2 regions of the Reinekea marina genome follow, and region 1 is predicted to be linked to the other one. Evidence: riboswitches for the same ligand, from Rfam matches in the RefSeq annotation. Region 1 holds a riboswitch; the other holds the start of a gene.
What was found. A riboswitch is a leader RNA that binds a small molecule or an ion and turns the genes downstream of it on or off. The one in region 1 is predicted to bind thiamine pyrophosphate.
Positions count from the first base shown of each region.

Region 2: another riboswitch for thiamine pyrophosphate. It lies ahead of thiC (phosphomethylpyrimidine synthase ThiC); the one in region 1 lies ahead of thiB (thiamine ABC transporter substrate binding subunit).

Region 1 covers NZ_JAUFQI010000001.1:1,428,465-1,438,205, reverse strand. Annotated here, with positions in the region: gene QWZ13_RS07550 (ATP-NAD kinase family protein) at 1-1,025, opposite strand, end outside; gene QWZ13_RS07545 (ATP-binding cassette domain-containing protein) at 1,054-1,698, opposite strand; gene QWZ13_RS07540 (ABC transporter permease family protein) at 1,685-3,187, opposite strand; gene thiB (thiamine ABC transporter substrate binding subunit) at 3,171-4,181, opposite strand; TPP riboswitch at 4,241-4,344, opposite strand; gene QWZ13_RS07530 (phosphotransferase) at 4,309-5,175, shown strand; gene QWZ13_RS07525 (SOS response-associated peptidase family protein) at 5,191-5,940, shown strand; gene QWZ13_RS07520 (AI-2E family transporter) at 6,035-7,039, shown strand; gene QWZ13_RS07515 (hypothetical protein) at 7,009-7,254, opposite strand; gene QWZ13_RS07510 (hypothetical protein) at 7,265-7,447, opposite strand; gene QWZ13_RS07505 (IS110 family RNA-guided transposase) at 7,442-8,461, shown strand; gene QWZ13_RS07500 (hypothetical protein) at 8,439-8,567, shown strand; gene QWZ13_RS07495 (hypothetical protein) at 8,583-8,714, shown strand; gene QWZ13_RS07490 (hypothetical protein) at 8,715-8,924, shown strand; rRNA gene rrf (5S ribosomal RNA) at 9,355-9,470, opposite strand; rRNA gene QWZ13_RS07480 (23S ribosomal RNA) at 9,632-9,741, opposite strand, start outside.
Region 2 covers NZ_JAUFQI010000001.1:2,563,390-2,573,130, forward strand. Annotated here, with positions in the region: gene QWZ13_RS13805 (CBS domain-containing protein) at 1-306, shown strand, start outside; gene ydiJ (D-2-hydroxyglutarate dehydrogenase YdiJ) at 434-3,460, shown strand; TPP riboswitch at 3,499-3,601, shown strand; gene thiC (phosphomethylpyrimidine synthase ThiC) at 3,695-5,605, shown strand; gene QWZ13_RS13820 (FAD-dependent oxidoreductase) at 5,602-6,651, shown strand; gene thiS (sulfur carrier protein ThiS) at 6,651-6,845, shown strand; gene QWZ13_RS13830 (thiazole synthase) at 6,817-7,626, shown strand; gene thiE (thiamine phosphate synthase) at 7,619-9,088, shown strand; gene QWZ13_RS13840 (hypothetical protein) at 9,085-9,288, opposite strand; gene QWZ13_RS13845 (YqaA family protein) at 9,304-9,720, opposite strand.

The sequences.
Region 1 (9,741 bases):
ATTATTAATGGTCGACCCTCTAATGATCTTAATTTTGCCTTGGTGCCAATCACAATTACATTTGCCTTACCGACTGTTTTTAACACTTTGGGGCTAAATTGATGGTTTCCACGCCCAAAAATATGACCTTGCCCACCAATAATACTGATGACAAGTTTCACCTTGTGGGTTTTTAGTATTGCTAATATATCTTGCTCAGTACAATCGGCTTTTAAGAGTGTTCTATTTAATACAGCATCTACCCCAAGCAGAGTATTGCTTACACCAACTTGTTGCATCAAAAAGTCGATCGTTTTTCCACTGCCCATTAAATAAACGACTTCTGATTCGCTGGTTTCATCTAACCATTCAGCAATATCGTTTAATACTAGGTCTTCTTGCTCGATCCCACCCACTTTAACATGTTGCATAAATTGCGCGCTGACCGGCACCTTCATCTCGCCGTAGTATTTTGAGGCCACTCGATTCTCTCTGAAGGCATCTTCATCAATGTCTCGAACTTCTTCTAAGCGTAAATCCGTTAAATGACCTTGAACTAGCCCAGCCATCACCTCGCCCGCGGCATGCGGTGTTACAGCGAAAACACCAGAGTGAATTTTCACTCCAGCTGGAATACCAATAACTGGTATGTGATCTTGAACAACCGAACACACATCACGCGCGGTTCCATCACCGCCGGCAAAGACAATAATATCGACGCCACAGCTAACAAGCCACGCCACTATATTTCGAGTATCTTGAGATTCGGTTTGATCGGGAAGTTCCTCAGGATATAAAGACAAGGGCTCTATATCGTACTGCTTAAGAATAGAGCCTCCAAGGTCACCTTGAGCGCTGAACCAGCTATGGGTTTGATGATTACTCTGTGCTAAAAATGTCTCGATCATAACACTGGCTTTTGCCATCGCTTTTTGAGTTGCACCGAGCTTAATGGCTTGCTCTCGAATGGTTTTTCCATCGCTGCCTTTTAACGCAACCGAACCACCGATACCGGACCAAGGGTTCACAATGAAACCTATTTTCATACCTATACAAACCTTACTTTGTTCTACTTTATAATGACGAGAACGCCCAATGGCTAGCCGACAGCCCCTCTAATTGAAACTGCGCTACATGCTCTACCTCACTTAAGTGGTGAGTCACCATAATAATGGTCGCACCTTGTTCTCGTTGCAACTCCAGCACCCATTTCAATCCATCTTGTCGCAATTCTGGGTCTAGCGATGCAAAGGGCTCATCAAGCAATAACACCGGCTTATTTTGAAGAAATACACGAGCAAGAGCAACGCGCTGCTGCTGCCCGCCAGATAAGCTAGAGGCTCGTTTAGAAAGCTGGTCTAATATGCCAAAGCGTCTGGCCGCACTTTCCAGTAGTTGATACTGCTCGCTTTTCAACTTGCCATTGGCGCTTAGCCCAAAAGATAAATTTCGTTCCACGCTCAAATGATCAAAAACATTATCTTTTTGGAACAACATCCCAAAAGGTTGCAAGCCGGTTGCTTCAATATTGCACTCCTTGCCCTTCCATCTTACGGTGCCAGTCTGCCGACGTTGCATTCCGATTAAAGATTTTAAAAGAGTAGATTTTCCTATACCACTGGAACCAGTCACGGCTAAAAAGCTTCCTTCGGGTAACTTAAAATTCCAACGAAAGCCCAAATTAGCGAGAGTAACTTGAAGGTTTTCAACGTCTAGCATGTTTTTCCTCACTGAACCATTCACCAAACATCAATATGGCTAAGCTTATGAACAGTAACAAGGCCGATAATTGAGAGGCAAAAACCATTTGATAACTTCCCATTGCCTGATAAATCAATATCGGCAAGGTAATAAATTGTGCCGACCCGACAAGCGCTGCGACGCCAAGATCTCCAACACTTAATACCATTGAAAGCGCAAAAGCCCACGGCAAACTTGATTTTAGAATGGGCCAATAAATATATTTGACGACGGTCACTTCTGAGAGCGAAAGAGTGCGAACTAGAGGCTGATAACGCTCCTTAGCGATTCGAAAACGTGAGTGGATTGGATTCGAAATAAACGGCAACGCCATCAGTGCATTCATCCATATGATCAATGGCCAAGTTATGTCATAGGCCACACCAAACTTCATAGCCAACAGAAATAAACCCGTCAATATAACCATAGTGGGTATCAACAAAACACCGAAATCCAACACTCGGTTCACTTTCGTATCTTGGCTTTCGCAACGAGCTAATGCAAGCACGACGGCCGCCACCGCACTTAGAAAGGCGATAACGAGGCTATTTGAAATGGCGGCTAAAAGTTGATTAGGCCATTCAAATGGCTGACTAACAGAATGTAAAGCTAGGCTAACCAGGGGAGCACCCAACACAATGGCAAGGAAGCCTAAGGCAATGCATTGCACCATATTTGGCCAGTCCGCGGCTGATGGCTCAGAGCGAGAAAATTCAAAACTAAATTCTTTTCGGCGACCTAATGTAAGCATCATGATAACGGCAAAAACACCATGCACCAATGCATAAATTGCGGCACCTTTAGGGTCAAAATCAAATTTCAACGCTTGATAGATTGCCACTTCCAAATTGGTATTGGCAGGTCCTCCGCCTAAGGTAAGTACAATAGTAAAACTACTAAAGCAAAATAAAAACACGATTACAAACACAGGTTTTAAGGCCGACAAGATAACTGGCCACTGCAATACTTTAAACTGTTGAAACGGGCTCATACCAATGCTTTGCGCAAGCAGCTTGTGCTCAAGGGATATACGATCCAAACGTTGCCAAAATATTCTTAACGCATAAGGTAAATTTAGCATTACATGTGCCAATACAATGCCGACAATACTGAATATAGGTACCCAATTGCCATAAAATGAAATAACCGATAACACAATTGTCAGTACTGGCATAATAAAAAATAGGTTTAATAAAGCTTTGATGATCCAATTAAAACGAAACGTTTTTGAAGAAAGGATTAACGCAAAAGGGATGGCAAATAAGACAGAAATAAAGGCTGATAAAAAGGCTTGAACGAGTGAAAATTGAATAATACGTAGCATCCAAGCATCAAAATATGAAGCTAAAGGATAGCCTTGACCAGGGTGTAAAAATAGCCCTATACAGGCAAAGACCAGAGTAGCCAGCATCAACCACATGGCTACTCGGTTGGCGTTCAAAAGAAAGCGATTACTGACTCGCGGCATTACGCCACTCTTTAACCCAATCTCTTCGATTAGCTAACACTTCTTCACTGCTAAAGTACAAAGAAGACGGGCTAAATAACTGATCAAATGCTTCTGGTTTCTCTGCACTTTCTAGCACTGGCCACATCCAGTTTGTTCCTGCAAAAACATCTTGCGCTGGTTTTGTCACTAGAAAACTCAAAAACTCACGCGCCAGCTCTATATTTGCACTGGATTCTAACGCCGCCGCTACTTCAATTTGCGTGTAGTGACCTTCTGAGAACTGTGCGGCCTGATACTTGTCCGTATCATCCCAAGTCATGTGGTATGCGGGTGACGTGACATAACTTAACACCATGTCACTTTGCCCTTCTAAAAACAACGCATAGGCTTCACTCCAGCCTGGAGTAACGGTCACCGCTTTCGCCTGCAGTTGTTGCCATGCTTCATTGGCTTTCTCACCATAAACCGATTTCATCCAGAGCATCAAGCCTTGACCAGGAGTACTTATTCGAGGGTCTTGATAAATAATACTTACTTTGCTTTCTTCTACCAGTTCCTTAAGTGAGCTCGGTACGTTTTTAAGCTTAGTTTGATCATAAACAAACGCAAAATGCCCGTAATCATAAGGTACAAATTTTGAGTCGCTCCACTCATAAGGCAAGCTTAATTTTGAAAGATCAACTCCAGAATCTGCAATTAAACCTAAGGCTTTAGCTTCGGCTACCAAGGCATCATCTATGCCCAAAATTATATCGGCCTGGCTTTGCTTCCCTTCAAGCTTTAAGCGATTTAGCAATGCAACACCATCTTCTAAGCCAACAAAGTCAACATTGCAATTGCACTGGGCTTCAAAGGCTTTTTCTAATGCTGGACCTGGGCCCCATTCACTGGTAAATGACTCATAGGTATATACAGTCAAATTACTTTCAGTTGAAAACACTGAAGCACTGGCTGCTAATACTAAGCTTGAAAATAATGTGGTTTTATTCATGTATTCGTAATCCTGTATCAATAATCATTGACACCAGCGTATCTAAGAATAGATGAGGGAGAGTTGCACAGACGATTTCATTAATTGAAGTCTTTGCTCCCTACGCCAGTACAAACTGGTTCAGGTTCAACGGGTTTTTCTCAGCACATTGCAATTGATTTGCTTGGCACCCCGGCAAGAACGAGGCATAGTTTACAGACTTTTTAATGAAAACCTAGAGCCATTGATGTTACTGGATCATATTTTAAGAGAATTAACAGACCTATTCACTGAGAACGTCAGTATAAAGCGCCTAGAAAGCAGTTTAACAAATCGCCTATATCAACTTGAATCGCCAAATGGGCTATTTGCTGTAAGGATTAACTCATCTAAAGCCAAAAACCTAGGTATTGATAGAGATCGAGAAATTGCTATTTTACAACACTTACAAAGTGTTTCTTGGTGCTTGCACCCTGAATTGGCCACTGCAGATTACCTTGTTACACCTTGGGTATCAGCTTTACCCCTCTCTGTTGAGAACGACGTTGACTGTTTATTAAATCTTTTAAAACAAGTTCATCACTGTGATATTACGGCATTAACCGCTCCCCCCTTAGATATCACATTACAAATAGCGCGCTTGCAAAAACAGTCTACGGCCTTGTCAAACGAATTTTCGTCGACTTTAAAGGACTATACTCAAGCTTATCAATTGCCTGAAACATTGGTCCTTTGTCATCACGACTGGCATGTTGGGAACCTATATAAAAACAACACTGGCCTACTTCTGAACGATTGGGAATATGCGGCTCCAGGAGACCCATTAGTCGACATTGCCTGCTTTATTCTAGGATTTAACTTAGATTTAGAGCAAAGATCTTATTGCCTTAACAAGCTTGGTATATCTTATGAACAACTCCAACCTTTGCTTCCACTTGTCGAAGCGATGTCTATACTCTGGTACCAAGTAAGGTTTCCAAAAAATAGTACAGTTCAAAAACAGCAAGAATTCGTTAATAAATGGACAATAGCCTAAAGCTGGGGGTTTAATATGTGTGGATATATTTATAACGTTACAGATTACCCACTTTTATTGCCCCTTTTTGAAATAGCTGGTTACCAGCCTGACGAAATTTCTGACGTTATTCGCCACCCGCATCTTCGCCCTACCGATAAAGTTCTGACCATGGTGCCTTCTAAAGCTGGTCCAAAATTAATGGGCTCTACTTGGTGGCTAGCGACACACCCCGATGGTTCGGTTAATTCAAAAATCACAAGCTTTAATTCTAAAAGCAGCAAGGTGGGTAAATCACCACTTCATGTACAAAAACCACGCAGTGTTAAGAGTATTGTTATCGGCTCTGGTTTTTGCGAGTGGCAGCCTATTTATAAGGGCGAGCTAAAATATTCAGATTGCATAAGTATGGGCTTAGACTCAAAAAAAATGCAACCGACTCGAAAAGTGCAACACTTAATTGAGCCTGCGACAGAGGGGCTGATGCTTTTTGGCGCAGTCTCAAAATTAAGACTTGATCAACACGGAAACCCTCAAGTAAACACTTCTATTATTACTTTACCACCTCATAATGAATTTTTAGACATCCATGCAAAATCATTTCCGCTTATTCTAAGACCCAGTGAAATACTCGACTGGATCGATCCGAATAAGCCCTTTTCTGACTTTGAACCCTTATTAACCATGGATGCTTGTCGAGATACCTTTCGTGTATCCAAAGTCTCATCCGATCTTACTGACAAAGTACCAGTACAGACATTGGGACTTACTTCTAATAAATATTAAGGCGCGTTATTAAACTTTCGGTGACTAAATTGGCAGTGACTTTGTTGTCATGTATGGTATCGGGAATAACTGATTCAATCTGTTTAGGAAAGCTATGTTAGATTCACCTACCACTCGGTTTTTAATCTCCTGCGCGTCTATCGTCATTATCATTGCGGGCGTTAAAATCGCACAACCCATCATAGTTCCAGTTTTAATTGCCTTCTTCTTGGCATTGCTTACTAACCCTGGCGTAGCTTTATTAAGGCGCTTGCGCGTACCTTTGGGGCTATCTATCACCTTAATGGTCGGACTAGTTTTTACCTTTTTCTACGGCGTTGGCTCTATAGTTGCTGCGTCGAGCGGTGATTTCATCAATAACTTTCCGACCTATACTGTTCAGGTTGAAAAGTGGCTAACCACCTTACGAGAATCAGCGCCATGGATCACCAATGATGTTCAGCAATACATTGAAGAGCTACGACCTACAGAAAGGCTGCTAAGTTTTGCTGGTACATTGTTCTCAAGCATTGGTAGTTTTCTCACGGCCATCGTTTTAGTTTTATTTACCCTTATCTTTTCACTTTATGAAGCACAAAGTGCTGCCAAAAAAGTTACTTTCGCCCTAGGCGATGATTTAACCATTAATTATGTAAAACGTTTTTCTAAACTTGTTCAGCGCTACCTGTTAATCAAAACGTTAATAAGTATTGCTACCGGTTTAATCGTCGGAATATTCCTGTGGTTATTAGGCGTTGATTACCCGGTTATTTGGGGAACGTTAGCGTTTCTAATGAATTTCGTCCCCAACATTGGTTCTATGCTCGCCGCCATTCCACCAGTCTTACTCGCCAGCATCCAGCTAGGACTACCTGGGTTTTTAATCTCCTTAACAGGCTTTGTCGGAATCAACATGGTCATTGGCAACTTCATTGAGCCAAAATTAATGGGCCGTACCCTAGATATATCCCCTCTAATTGTATTTCTCTCACTAGTCTTTTGGGGTTGGATACTAGGGCCCGTAGGCATGCTACTAGCAATTCCTCTAACAGTAGTTATTAAGATTGGCCTAGAAATCCATCCTGACACTCAATGGGCAGCAAAACTCCTAAGCCAATAGATCTGTGGGTGTGTAACCAAAAGGGTTACCTCAGGTGCCATTGGTCGGCTTTTGAATACTGCGGCTTGGTGTTTTCGGAGGCGGTGGTCGGCTTGAATAACTACTGCGTTTCCTATGGTGCCAGTGGTCGGCCTTTGAGTTCTGCTGCTTGTTGCTTTCGGAGGCGGTGGTCGCCTTGAAGGTGTGGATGGCTTGAGCGGTCGCTGTTCGCGCATCCTGCGCCGCTTAGCTTCGCCATCCATGGCTCAGATACCCACTCAACCCACCCACACCCTCAAGGCTTAATAGGTTGCCACTTTCATATCCAATGTTGCGTAGGAAATGAGATGGACCCGTCCCACTTGTGCCATGATTAAGTTGCAAAACTCTAATCAGGTACGGCATCCAGCAGGAGGATCCATCATGCAAAATACTAACATTATCGGTCTTGATTTGGCGAAGTCTGTTTTTCAATTGTCTGTGTTAGATCATCGCGGCAATGAGATTAAAAAGAAGCAGCTCAAGCGTGCTCAAGTGTTGCCTTTTCTTGCGAAGCAGCCAACATCTGTCGTCGCTATGGAAGCTTGCAGCGGATCCCATTACTGGGCTAGGCAGTTGGCTAAGCTCGGTCACACCGTTAAAGTTATACACCCTCGTTACGTTAAACCCTTCGTTCAGGTGAACAAAAATGACACCAGGGATGCTCTTGGCATCGCTGAAGCAGCGAGTCGACCAACCATGCCGACCGTTGCTGTAAAAAATGTTGAGCAACAAGATCTTCAGGCGTTGCATCGTGTTCGGGAGCGTATAGTGAAAGAGCGTGTTGCCGTAGGCAATGAGCTCCGAGGTCTGTTGGCTGAATATGGAGTCATTCTTCCTAAGGGTGCAAATGCTATCCGTGAGCAGGTGTTATTGGTGTTAGAGGATGGAACGAATGAGCTCAGCGTTCGAGGTCGGCGAATGATAGCCGACCTCAGGCAGCAGTGGTTGCAACGCGAACAGCAAGAGCAGCAATACGCCAAAGAAATCGCGCAGATCGCCAACTCAAATGAAACCTGTAAGCGTCTTCAAAGCATACCGGGTATCGGTCCAATCATCTCAACGCTTCTCTACAGTCACATTGGCAAGGCTGCATCGTTTGCCAGTGGTCGCCATGTCAGTGCTTCACTGGGGTTGGTTCCCAGACAGCACTCCAGCGGAGGGAAAGATGTCTTGCTTGGCATTAGTAAACAAGGCAATAAACAGATCCGTAAGATGCTGGTGCATGGCGCGAGGTCGGCTTATAAATCCTTGCAGCGGCAGGAAAAAGACAGTGCTCTAAAGCAATGGGTGATGAAGCACGAAGGGAAAAAGCATCCCAATGTCATCATCGTGGCACTCGCGAATAAGCTCGCCAGAATCAGTTGGGCACTGATGAAAAATGGTTCGGTATACCACTCTTAAGTCAAAAGAGAAAAAGAACCAGCAAGGTAAGTTAGAAGTTATAAATCAGATTAACCTAGAGGTTGCGCAGACCCTTAAGACACAAAAGATAAGATCGACTTACTGAACCCTTGAGAGCGCTTTGGCTCAAAGAAGCCGCGTAGGAGATCAGGACAGTAAGAGCACAACTCATAATGGCTCAGGACAGAAGGCGACGGCCGTCCTAAATAAGAAGCCGAATATAAGCGTGCAATCTCAATCTAATGTAAAATAAGTGGCTTGCAACAACGGACGGGTCCATATAAGCGATCGAAGCCTGCGGAGACGCGATGTTTTAAGGTGGTACAAATCAACAGTTTCACCAACGGTTTTTGTCTCACTTGAAGCTTGCAGCTATAAACTTGAAGCTCAAAAAATCATCTCTCCACTACGCTCCGAAGATTCCTACAAGTTATTTGGTGCATATACCTTGTTTCTCAGCTGACCCAAGCCGTGGTGGCTGTGTGGTTGACCTCGGGTATGTGAGCCATGGATGGCGAACTTAAGCGTACAAGGACGTATTCACCGCGACCGAGGGCAGCCATTCAGCCACCGCGGTGCAGCATGCCAATGAACACCATCTTTTGACCTTACCCCCAGCTCGAAGCCAGCAGCCCAGAACTTTTCAAACGCACAGCAAAAAGCCCGTTAGGATATCCTAACGGGCTTTTCTTATTTGGCCGGGCTGCGGGCAGACTTGACGATGGTCCGGCCCTGAGCCTAGCTCAGTGCGTTCTTCACTAGCGTCCTACCGTTAAGGTAGGCCACTTTGGCTTCGCCAACCGTTCATCACCCTACTCGAGAGTAGGTCTCTATTTTCGAATGCCATAAACCAAAAAACCCAGCACTAGGCTGGGTTCTTGGGTTTATTTGGCGCTTGACGATGACCTACTCTCACATGGGGAAACCCCACACTACCATCGGCGATACGTCGTTTCACTGCTGAGTTCGGTATGGGATCAGGTGGTTCCAACGCTCTATGGTCGTCAAGCAAACTGGTTGTGTAACTCGTGGTGGTATATGCGCTACCACGCTTTACGCAATTGGGTACTAGAACAGCTCTCTCTTTCTTAGCCGAGGCTGAGAAAGTTCTTATATATTCAGATGTATTCAAACGTTAGCTATCAACAATCAAAACTCTTTTGGCGTTATATGGCCAAGCCGCACGGGCAATTAGTACAGGTTAGCTCAACGCCTCACAACGCTTACACACCCTGCCTATCAACCAGTTAGTCTTACTGGGCCCTTCAGGAGACTTAAAG
Region 2 (9,741 bases), 1.1 Mb from region 1:
AGAACGCAGCTCATTAGTGCGCCAGTCGTCGATGAAAAAGGAATGGTGTGCGGTTATATTTCAGAGCAAGATTGCTTACGCCACATGATCAGCGGCAGTTATTACAACGAAGAGAGCGGCTTAGTCAGTGATGTTATGCAGCATGAAGTGCTGTTTGCTGAGTCATCGATGGATATCATTGATTTAGCTCACCTAATGTGCGGCGCTAAACCTAAAAAGTACCCAGTTTGCGAAGACGGCAAACTCGTTGGTGTCATTACGCGTTCACACATTATGAAAGCATTACTGGAATCGACCGAAGACTAATCTCAGCGCTCCGCTTTTCTTTTAGCGACATTTTAATAGGAATGAATCGCGGAGCAGTATCAACTCGTAATCGACTCGAATATCATTAGAATACAGATTGTTTATCTATTCTTGGAGTTTGACGTCGATGCTACCTCGTTTGCACCAGCTTACTGCTGTACAAAAAACATACTTAGATTATTTAGATGCAGCAAAAAACGCGGGCTTTAGCGGCGACTTAAACCCCGATTACGCACACCGAACGGTTCTCTCCACCGACAACTCCATTTATCAGGTCTTGCCTCAGGCCGTCGTTTTTCCGAAATCAACCGCCGACATACAAACTTTATTGACGCTTATAGCGGAACCCCAGTGGCAACACATTGTTCTTTCGCCTAGAGGGGGTGGTACGGGCACCAATGGTCAATCTCTCACCGATGGCATCGTGGTAGATTTATCTAAACACATGAACTCTATTTTAGAAATAAATGCCGAACAAGGTTGGGCGCGCGTCCAAACCGGAGTCGTTAAAGACCAGCTGAATAAAGCACTGAAAGCGCACAACTTATTTTTCGCTCCAGAACTTTCCACCAGTAACCGCGCCACCATCGGCGGCATGATCAATACTGATGCCAGCGGTCAAGGCTCTGTAATGTACGGAAAAACGCGTGACCACGTTTTAGAATTAACCACAGCATTGGTGGGTGGCGATGTTATTCAAACTCAGTCCATCGAAAAACGTAAGCGCCCTCAAACTGGCACAATCGCCAACCTTTACACAGTTGCCGAAGACATTGCTTCTCGTAGAAAAGATGACATAGCCAAAAAATTTCCGCCTTTAAACCGTTGTTTAACGGGCTATGACTTAGCTCACATAGAGGAAAACGAAGACCGTATTAATTTAAACAACCTGTTATGTGGCTCTGAAGGCACCTTGGGTTTTATCACCGAAGCCAAAATAAATGTACTGCCGATCCCAAAATTCGCCGCACTGGTCAATGTGTTTTACAGCAGCTTCGAATCATCTCTGCGCGATGCGCAAGCCCTGATGCAGGCAACGCCAACTTCCATAGAAACCATAGACAGTACGGTATTGAATTTAGCGCGAGAGGACACCAGTTGGTCTACTGTTGCCGACTACTTCGACGCCAATGAAGCTCTTGTTGATGGTATAAATTTGGTGGAATACACCGCCAATTCCGAAGCCGAATTGGAACAAGGCGTCGCAAGACTGACACAACTTTTAGACCAACCTTCGGCAACCGCCGTTGGTTATTCTATTGCTTGGGGTGATGACGCGGTCAAGAAAATCTGGGCAATGCGTAAAAAGGCCGTCGGCTTGTTAGGAAACGCAAAAGGCGAAGCGCGCCCGGTGCCTTTTGTTGAAGATACTGCGGTTCCGCCTGAAAATTTAGCCGATTTTATTATGGAATTCAGAGCGGTACTCGATGCAAATAATTTGCGATATGGCATGTTCGGCCACGTAGACGCCGGTGTTTTACACGTGCGTCCTGCGCTTGATTTAAAAGATAAACAACAAGAATTAGAAATTAGAAAAATCACCGACCAAGTAGTCGAGTTAGTAAAGAAATACAACGGTTTATTGTGGGGGGAGCATGGCAAAGGAGTTCGTTCAGAGTTTGCCCCGAAATTTTTCGGCGATCTTTACCCTGAACTACAATTAATTAAGCGCACCTTTGATCCACGTAACCAATTGAACCCGGGTAAAATTGCCACACATGAAGCGGGTATCGAACTATTAAAAATAGATGAAGTCCCTACCAGAGGGTCATTAGATCGCACGATTCCAAGCCAAAGTTGGCATCACTTTAAAGAAGGTATGTACTGCAACGGTAACGGCGCATGCTATAACTTTGATCCAAACGATGCCATGTGCCCATCTTGGAAAGTAACTCGAGACCGACGGTTCTCTCCAAAAGGTCGGGCGTCTTTAGTGCGTGAATGGACTCGATTGCTAGGGAATCAAGGGCTTGATACCGAACAACTGGCAAAAAAGGAACAGCTAAAACTCCCACTCTGGCATTTTATACCTAGAGCATGGAACAGTTTTTCGAAAAAGCGCGGCCAATATGATTTTAGTCATGAAGTTGCCGAGTCAATGGACGCTTGTTTGGCGTGTAAATCTTGTACGGGCCAATGCCCAATCAAAGTTGATGTACCCGAGTTCCGGTCTAAATTTTTTCAAATATACTACAGCCGATACTTACGACCGTTAAAAGACTACGTTGTTGGATTGCTCGAATTTATGATCCCGGTCATTTCTAAACAACCGGTCAAGAGTATTTATAACGGGTTAATGCGTAATAAATGGATTACTCGTTTATTGCAAAATGTTGTCGGCATGGTAGATAGCCCACAATTGCACACGTTGAATTTACGAAAAGAATTGCGAAAACGAAAAGTATTGTTCGCCGATGCGAGTATGCTGTCGGCATTGAGCTTGGTTGAGAAAAATAAATCAGTGGTAATCGTTCAAGATGCCTTCACCAGTTACTTTGAAACCAACATGGTATTAGACTGCATCGACTTACTCCAAACCTTGGGTTTCCGTGTTTGGATGATGCCCTACCATGCCAATGGTAAACCTTTACATGTTCATGGCTTTTTGCACACATTCAAGTGGGTTGCAAACCGCAATCAACGTAAACTATCGAACATTGCTCACAGTGGCGTTCCAATGATCGGAATGGATCCTGCTATGACGTTGGCATACCGTTCAGAATATGCCAAATACGTCGATGCGGCAATGCCAACCGTTTTACTCATTCAAGAATTTTTAGCGCAACACCTGAGTGTACTGGAAGAAAATCGCACGCAGTTTAAACCCAATAAAGCTACGATGCTTGGGCATTGCACTGAAAAAACTAATGCACCCGCCTCTTCTGCTCAATGGGTTGCGGTATTTGACCAACTCAATCAACGCCTAATTCAGAAACCTGTTGGTTGTTGTGGCATGGCTGGCACCTTTGGTCATGAAACCAAAAACAAAAAAAATTCGATTGGTATTTATGATCTTTCTTGGCGAGAAGTTGTTGCAAATGAATCGATTGAAACACTCGTAGCGACTGGCTATTCGTGCCGAAGCCAAGTAAAACGGGTGGATCAAAAATCCATTCTTCATCCGGTTCAGTTTTTATTGAAACAAAAAATATAGCTTGCACCGTTTAGATTATTATCGTTATAATTTTTTAAAACGTCTTGTCGGAGTGCCCTTTTAAGGGGCTGAGACTGCATTGCAGAATTCGCGGAACCTGATCCAGTTAATACTGGCGTAGGAATCAAGATAGTACGCTTGAGTGTATACTTTTACATTGCGTTCGATTTTATTGTGCCATGTTTTTGGCGCTTCCCATTCGACAGACATTCACAAACGAACTGTGGTGATGCTATGTCGAATAACAATTCTCAATCGGTAAACTTTTCTGAAACTTTTTTAAACCAACTTAATGGTCAACCCTTTCCTGCATCAGAGAAAGTGTTTCTAAATGGGTCTGACGGCATTCAAGTACCGATGCGAAAGATCAGTCAAAGTGATACGTTGCTAGAATCGGCACAGGGTAAAATTAGCTATGAGAGTAATGAAGATATTTATGTCTATGACACCACAGGCCCTATAACTGACAAAAATTGTTTTGTTGATATTCATCAAGGCTTGCCGTTACTTCGAAAACCCTGGATTGCCAAAAGAGATGATACGCTAGAGTTCATTGCATCGAATAATCCGGTCCCCTCGGCCAATTTTGAACCTCAAACCACTACCTGTTTACGAGCCAAAAAAGGTTCCGCCGTGACTCAAATGGCCTATGCCAAGGCCGGCATTATTACTAAAGAGATGGAATTTGTTGCAATACGTGAAAACTTAAACCGTCAAGCGTATCAATCTGAGCTTTTAAAAACACAACAGAAGGGTGAGTCTTGGGGGGCAAACATTCCTGATGAGATTACGCCTGAATTTGTGCGTAAAGAAATTGCTGAAGGGCGGGCTATTATTCCCGCAAACGTTAACCACCCAGAACTAGAACCGATGATCATCGGTAGAAACTTTTTAGTTAAAGTAAATGCCAACATTGGCAACTCACCTGTCAGTTCAAACATCGAAGACGAAGTTGAAAAATTAGTGTGGTCTACCCGCTGGGGTGCCGACACCTTAATGGATTTATCGACCGGCGATAACATTCACCAAACGCGTGAATGGATTTTACGCAATGCACCGATTCCTATTGGAACCGTACCCATTTATCAAGCTTTAGAAAAAGTAAACGGAATCGCCGAAGATTTAAGCTGGGAAGTATTGCGGGAAACCATCATTGAGCAAGCCAATCAGGGCGTGGATTATATGACACTCCACGCGGGAGTGCTATTGCGCTACATTCCAATGACCGCGAACCGATTAACCGGTATTGTCTCTCGCGGGGGTGCCATCATGGCGAAGTGGTGCTTGGCGCACCATCAAGAAAATTTTATATACAGCCACTTCGAAGAGCTATGCCAAATTTTAAAACAATACGACATTTCCATTTCTTTAGGCGATGGGTTACGCCCAGGGTCTGTATACGATGCTAATGACGAAGCACAGTTTTCAGAGTTACGTACCTTAGGAGAACTCACTAAAATTGCTTGGCAACACGATGTTCAGGTGATGATCGAAGGACCAGGCCATGTACCACTGCAAATGATTAAGGAAAACATGGATGAACAACTTCGCCATTGTTACGAAGCCCCATTCTACACCTTAGGACCTCTCACCACTGACATAGCTCCGGGCTATGATCATATGACTTCAGCCTTAGGCGCGGCCAACATAGGTTGGTATGGGTGCGCAATGTTGTGCTATGTCACCCCGAAAGAACATCTAGGCTTACCCAATAAAGAAGATGTGAAACAAGGTCTGATCGCCTACAAAATTGCAGCGCATGCCGCTGATTTAGCAAAAGGCCACCCTGGCGCACAAATACGTGACAATGCACTGTCGAAAGCCCGATTTGAATTTCGATGGGAAGATCAATTCAACCTCGCCATGGACCCAATGACCGCACGTGAATACCACGATGCAACGTTACCAAAACCTTCGGCTAAGAAAGCGCACTTTTGCTCAATGTGTGGTCCAAAATTTTGCTCAATGAAGCTCAGTCAAGATCTAAAAAGAGATCACAAAGCAGAACAAGTATCATTGAAAACAGTCACTGGTAAAGACATTCAACTCGCCGAAACTCAAACCGACGACGGGTTTAAATCCATGTCTCAGAAGTTTAAGGAGCAAGGATCGAACCTATACGTCAATGCCGAGAATGAGGAATGAAAGTAGCCGTAATTGGGGCGGGCGTTGTCGGTAGGTTAACAGCGCTCTCTTTGTTGAACCAAGGAACGCAGGTCAGTCTTTTCGAAAAATCTGAACTCACTTCCAATCACAATGCGGCCTTTGTTTCTGCCGGTATGATCAGCCCCATTTCGGAGTCGGCTCATGCACACCCTGAGGTCGTTGATTTGGGGTTTAAAAGCCTCAGCTTATGGCCAAAGATACTTCAAAGAATGGCTGAATATGACCCCTTAGGGCGAGACGTCTATTTTCGAGATGACGGCAGCTTGGTGGTAGCATCGGCTCATGAGCAGCCGGGGCTACAACAATTTCATTATGACATTAAATCAAAGCTGGCTACTCGCGACGTCGATATAAAACCTTTAACAAATGCGCAGATAAACGATATTGAACCGGATATTAAAAACAGTCATAGCGCATTTTTACTGCAACCAGAAGCTCAGCTTTGTAATCGCAGTTTTTTGACTGCTTCCACACGTGTCTTACTCGAAGAATGCCATTCGATTTCTCAGCAACAGTTAACCGTGAGCAAAATTAAAAAGCTTCAAGATTCATTTGATTATGTTGTGGATTGCCGCGGTGAAGGCGCAATCGATAAAGAAACAATTCAGCAGGATATCGGCCCACTTCGCGGTGTTCGTGGGGAGGTTATTCGAGTGCACTGCCCCGACGTGTCTTTGAATAGATTTATTCGGGTTATCCACCCGCGACATCCTATTTATATTGTGCCAAAACCAAACAGCACGTTTGTTGTCGGAGCCACAGAAGTTGAATCTAAAAGCACTCACCCCATTACGGTTCGAAGCACATTAGAACTACTCAATACGCTTTACAGCATCAACCCTGCCTTTGCTGAGGCCACAATATTAGAAAGCCACGTGGGTGTTCGAGCGGCCTACTTAGACAATGCCCCTTCTGTTCTAAAAAAAGGCAATTTAATTTCGGCTAATGGATTGTACCGACATGGGTGGTTAACCGGCCCCGCCATTTCTCAAAAAATTGTAAATCACATTCAAGAGAGTAATTGATGCAACTGACCATAAATGGAAATCCAAAGACTATTGAACATCAATTTTTGTCTGAGCTGATTCAGCATGCCAAGTTTCAATCGCCTTTTGCGGTTGCGGTAAATCATCAGTTTGTTCCGAAGCAACACTACCAAACCACAAAGCTGAACGAAGGTGATCGCATTGATGTCGTCTCACCCATACAGGGAGGATAAGGTGTCTCATTTAACCATTTATAATAATTCGTACGCATCAAGATTGATTGTGGGCACCTCTCGCTACCCATCTCCGTTGCAATTAAAACAATCAATTGAACAGTCAGGTACTAATCTTGTGACAGTATCGTTACGACGACAACAGAACGACCTTCATTCGGCCCAACATTTTATAGATTTTATTCAGCAATCATCTATCGATGTCTTACCCAATACGGCCGGCTGCGAAAGCATAAAAGAGGCCATGACACTCGCGCACATGAGCCGAGAAATATTTAATACCGATTTAATAAAGCTGGAATTGGTAGCAGATCAATATCGCCTAGAGCCCGACATGGAAAAAACCCTAGACTGTGCACGTTTGCTTTTATCGGAAGGATTTAAAGTACTGCCTTACTGCACCGATAATTTGGAGTTTTGCGTTGAGCTTGCCACCGTTGGTTGCCAAGTTGTAATGCCGTGGGGTGCCCCCATTGGCAGCGGCCAAGGATTACAAAACCCAGAGCATTTAATGCAATTGCGAAAAGAGCTGCCCGATACCACGTTGATCGTCGATGCCGGCATCGGTAAACCTTCACATGCCGCGCAAGCCATGGAACTTGGATTCGATGGAGTGTTGTTGAATACCGCCATAGCTAAAGCACAAAGCCCGTACAAAATGGCCCATGCCATGAAACTGGCGGTTCAAGCGGGTCGTGAAGCATTCAAGGCGGGTACCATTATTGCTCAGGATTTTGCCACACCCAGTACCCCGACTTTAGGAATGCCATTTCGTGATTAGCCCCTCATCTCACTTACTGATCATCTCAGGATTAGAATCTAATGGCTTTGCTGGCGCACTGAAAGATATCGAAATCGCAGCTCGATTTTCTATATCGCCAAGACTCGTTGTTTCTACTCTCACCGCTCAAACTAATCATTCAATGCTGGCCAATGAGCCAACGCCTGCTGCGGTTGTTAAAGCGCAACTTGAGTCTCTTCAAGCGCCACCGAGTTGTATTAAAATTGGTGTACTCCCAAATTCTGACCAAGCTGTAACCATTGCACATTGGCTAAAAAACTTAGGTCCGAACAAACCAAAGGTGGTACTTGACCCAATTAAGCTCAGCAGTAGTGACCGCTCAGCTTTTTCCGATGAAACTCTAGCCAATATCATTTTGCCGTTGATTCCTTATGTGGATGTCATCACGCCAAATCTAAGTGAATATTGTGATTTAACGAACACGCCTAAACCCCTATTTGATCACAAAACGGCTTTTGTTCATTTCAAAGTAGCGTTTCCACTGTTTAGAGGCTGCCTATACATTAAAAGCGCTTTAGTGGATTCCAAAAACAGCCGTGTGACTGACTTATTGATACAACACAATACCCCCACTAAAATACAATACCTGACTCAACACATGAGCGAACTGAATTTACGTGGAACAGGCTGTGTTTTCTCAACCGCTCTAACGTGTGCTTTATTTCAACAACACTCGATAGAAAGTTCTGCAATTTTGGCCAGTGCTTGCTTAACTGAGTTGAGAGATTATCAACTGCGATCAACAAAGCCGAGTTTCGGTTGGCCAATAAATGTGAACTACTACCCTACCGTCGGTCGCCGCGGCCTGCCCACGGTTGCCAGTGCATTTCCTAGAATGGCTGATCAAGCCGGCTTATACCCTATAGTTGATTCTTCGACGTGGATTGCCAAACTAGCCTCTTGGGGGGTTCGTACCGTACAACTGCGATTAAAAAATAGGAACGCAACCGACATAGAAGCAGAAGTCATCAAATCTGTCGCTATTGCGAAGCAACATCAACTACAGCTGTTTATAAATGATTATTGGCAGTTGGCTATAAAGCACAACGCTTATGGGGTTCATCTGGGGCAAGAAGATTTGCAATCTGCAGATATTGAAAAAATTCACTCCGCCGGTTTACGCTTAGGTATAAGTACGCATGGCGATTATGAATTTTTGATTGCCAAACAATTACGACCCTCCTACTACGCCGTTGGCGCTATTTTCCCCACAAAAACAAAAGACATGTCGGGTAAAATACAGGGCATCGAACAGCTAAAACGCTATTGTTTTTTAGCACAAGAGACTCCAGTGGTTGCCATAGGAGGCATAACGCAGCAAAACATAACTCAGGTACTGTCTGCTCAACCCAATTTCATTGCAATGGTTTCAGCGATCACAGAAGCGAAAGACCCTGAATGTGTGACGAAAGAATTATTAAAGACACTGTCGAGAGGCTAGCGTTTATTGCGTTTAGTTTGATTCTTTTTAAGCATAAGTTTCAACACCCAAAGCAGCACTAGAAACCCTCCGGCTAAATAAAGCAGAACCATCAATTCCGATGAGGCACCTTCGGAGTTCATAAAGCGGGACATGTCTTGAATGCGGTCCCGCTGGTCCATAAATAAACTAAACCCCATACGACCTCCCGTGCTCTTCACGTAACGCTTGTACGCTTAAAAAACGGATATCACTCCGACAATGACAATTGCGTAGCGAGCCGCTTTACCGATGATCAACCAAGCATACGCCTTGCTCCGCGAAAAGTTAAGCGCACCGGCCATTAACGGTAATGCATCACCAACTATAGGTAGCCATGCAAAAAACAAACTTGGGGTGCCATAACGACGAACTTTTACCAGTACATTTGGGTGTTTTTCTTGCACATTGGTTAATTTAGATTCGAACCACGGCGCTGACCAACGCGCCAATTCAAACATGGCGATAGACCCTAAGGCATTTCCTGCGCTCGCAACAACCCAAATGGTGATGTATTGCTCTGATGCGGCAGACACCAGATAGACGACGTAGGCTTCAGATGCCATTGGCCACATTGTTGCCGCGATAAACGCCACAAAAAATAACGTTAACAATTTGATTTCATTCCTTTAGCG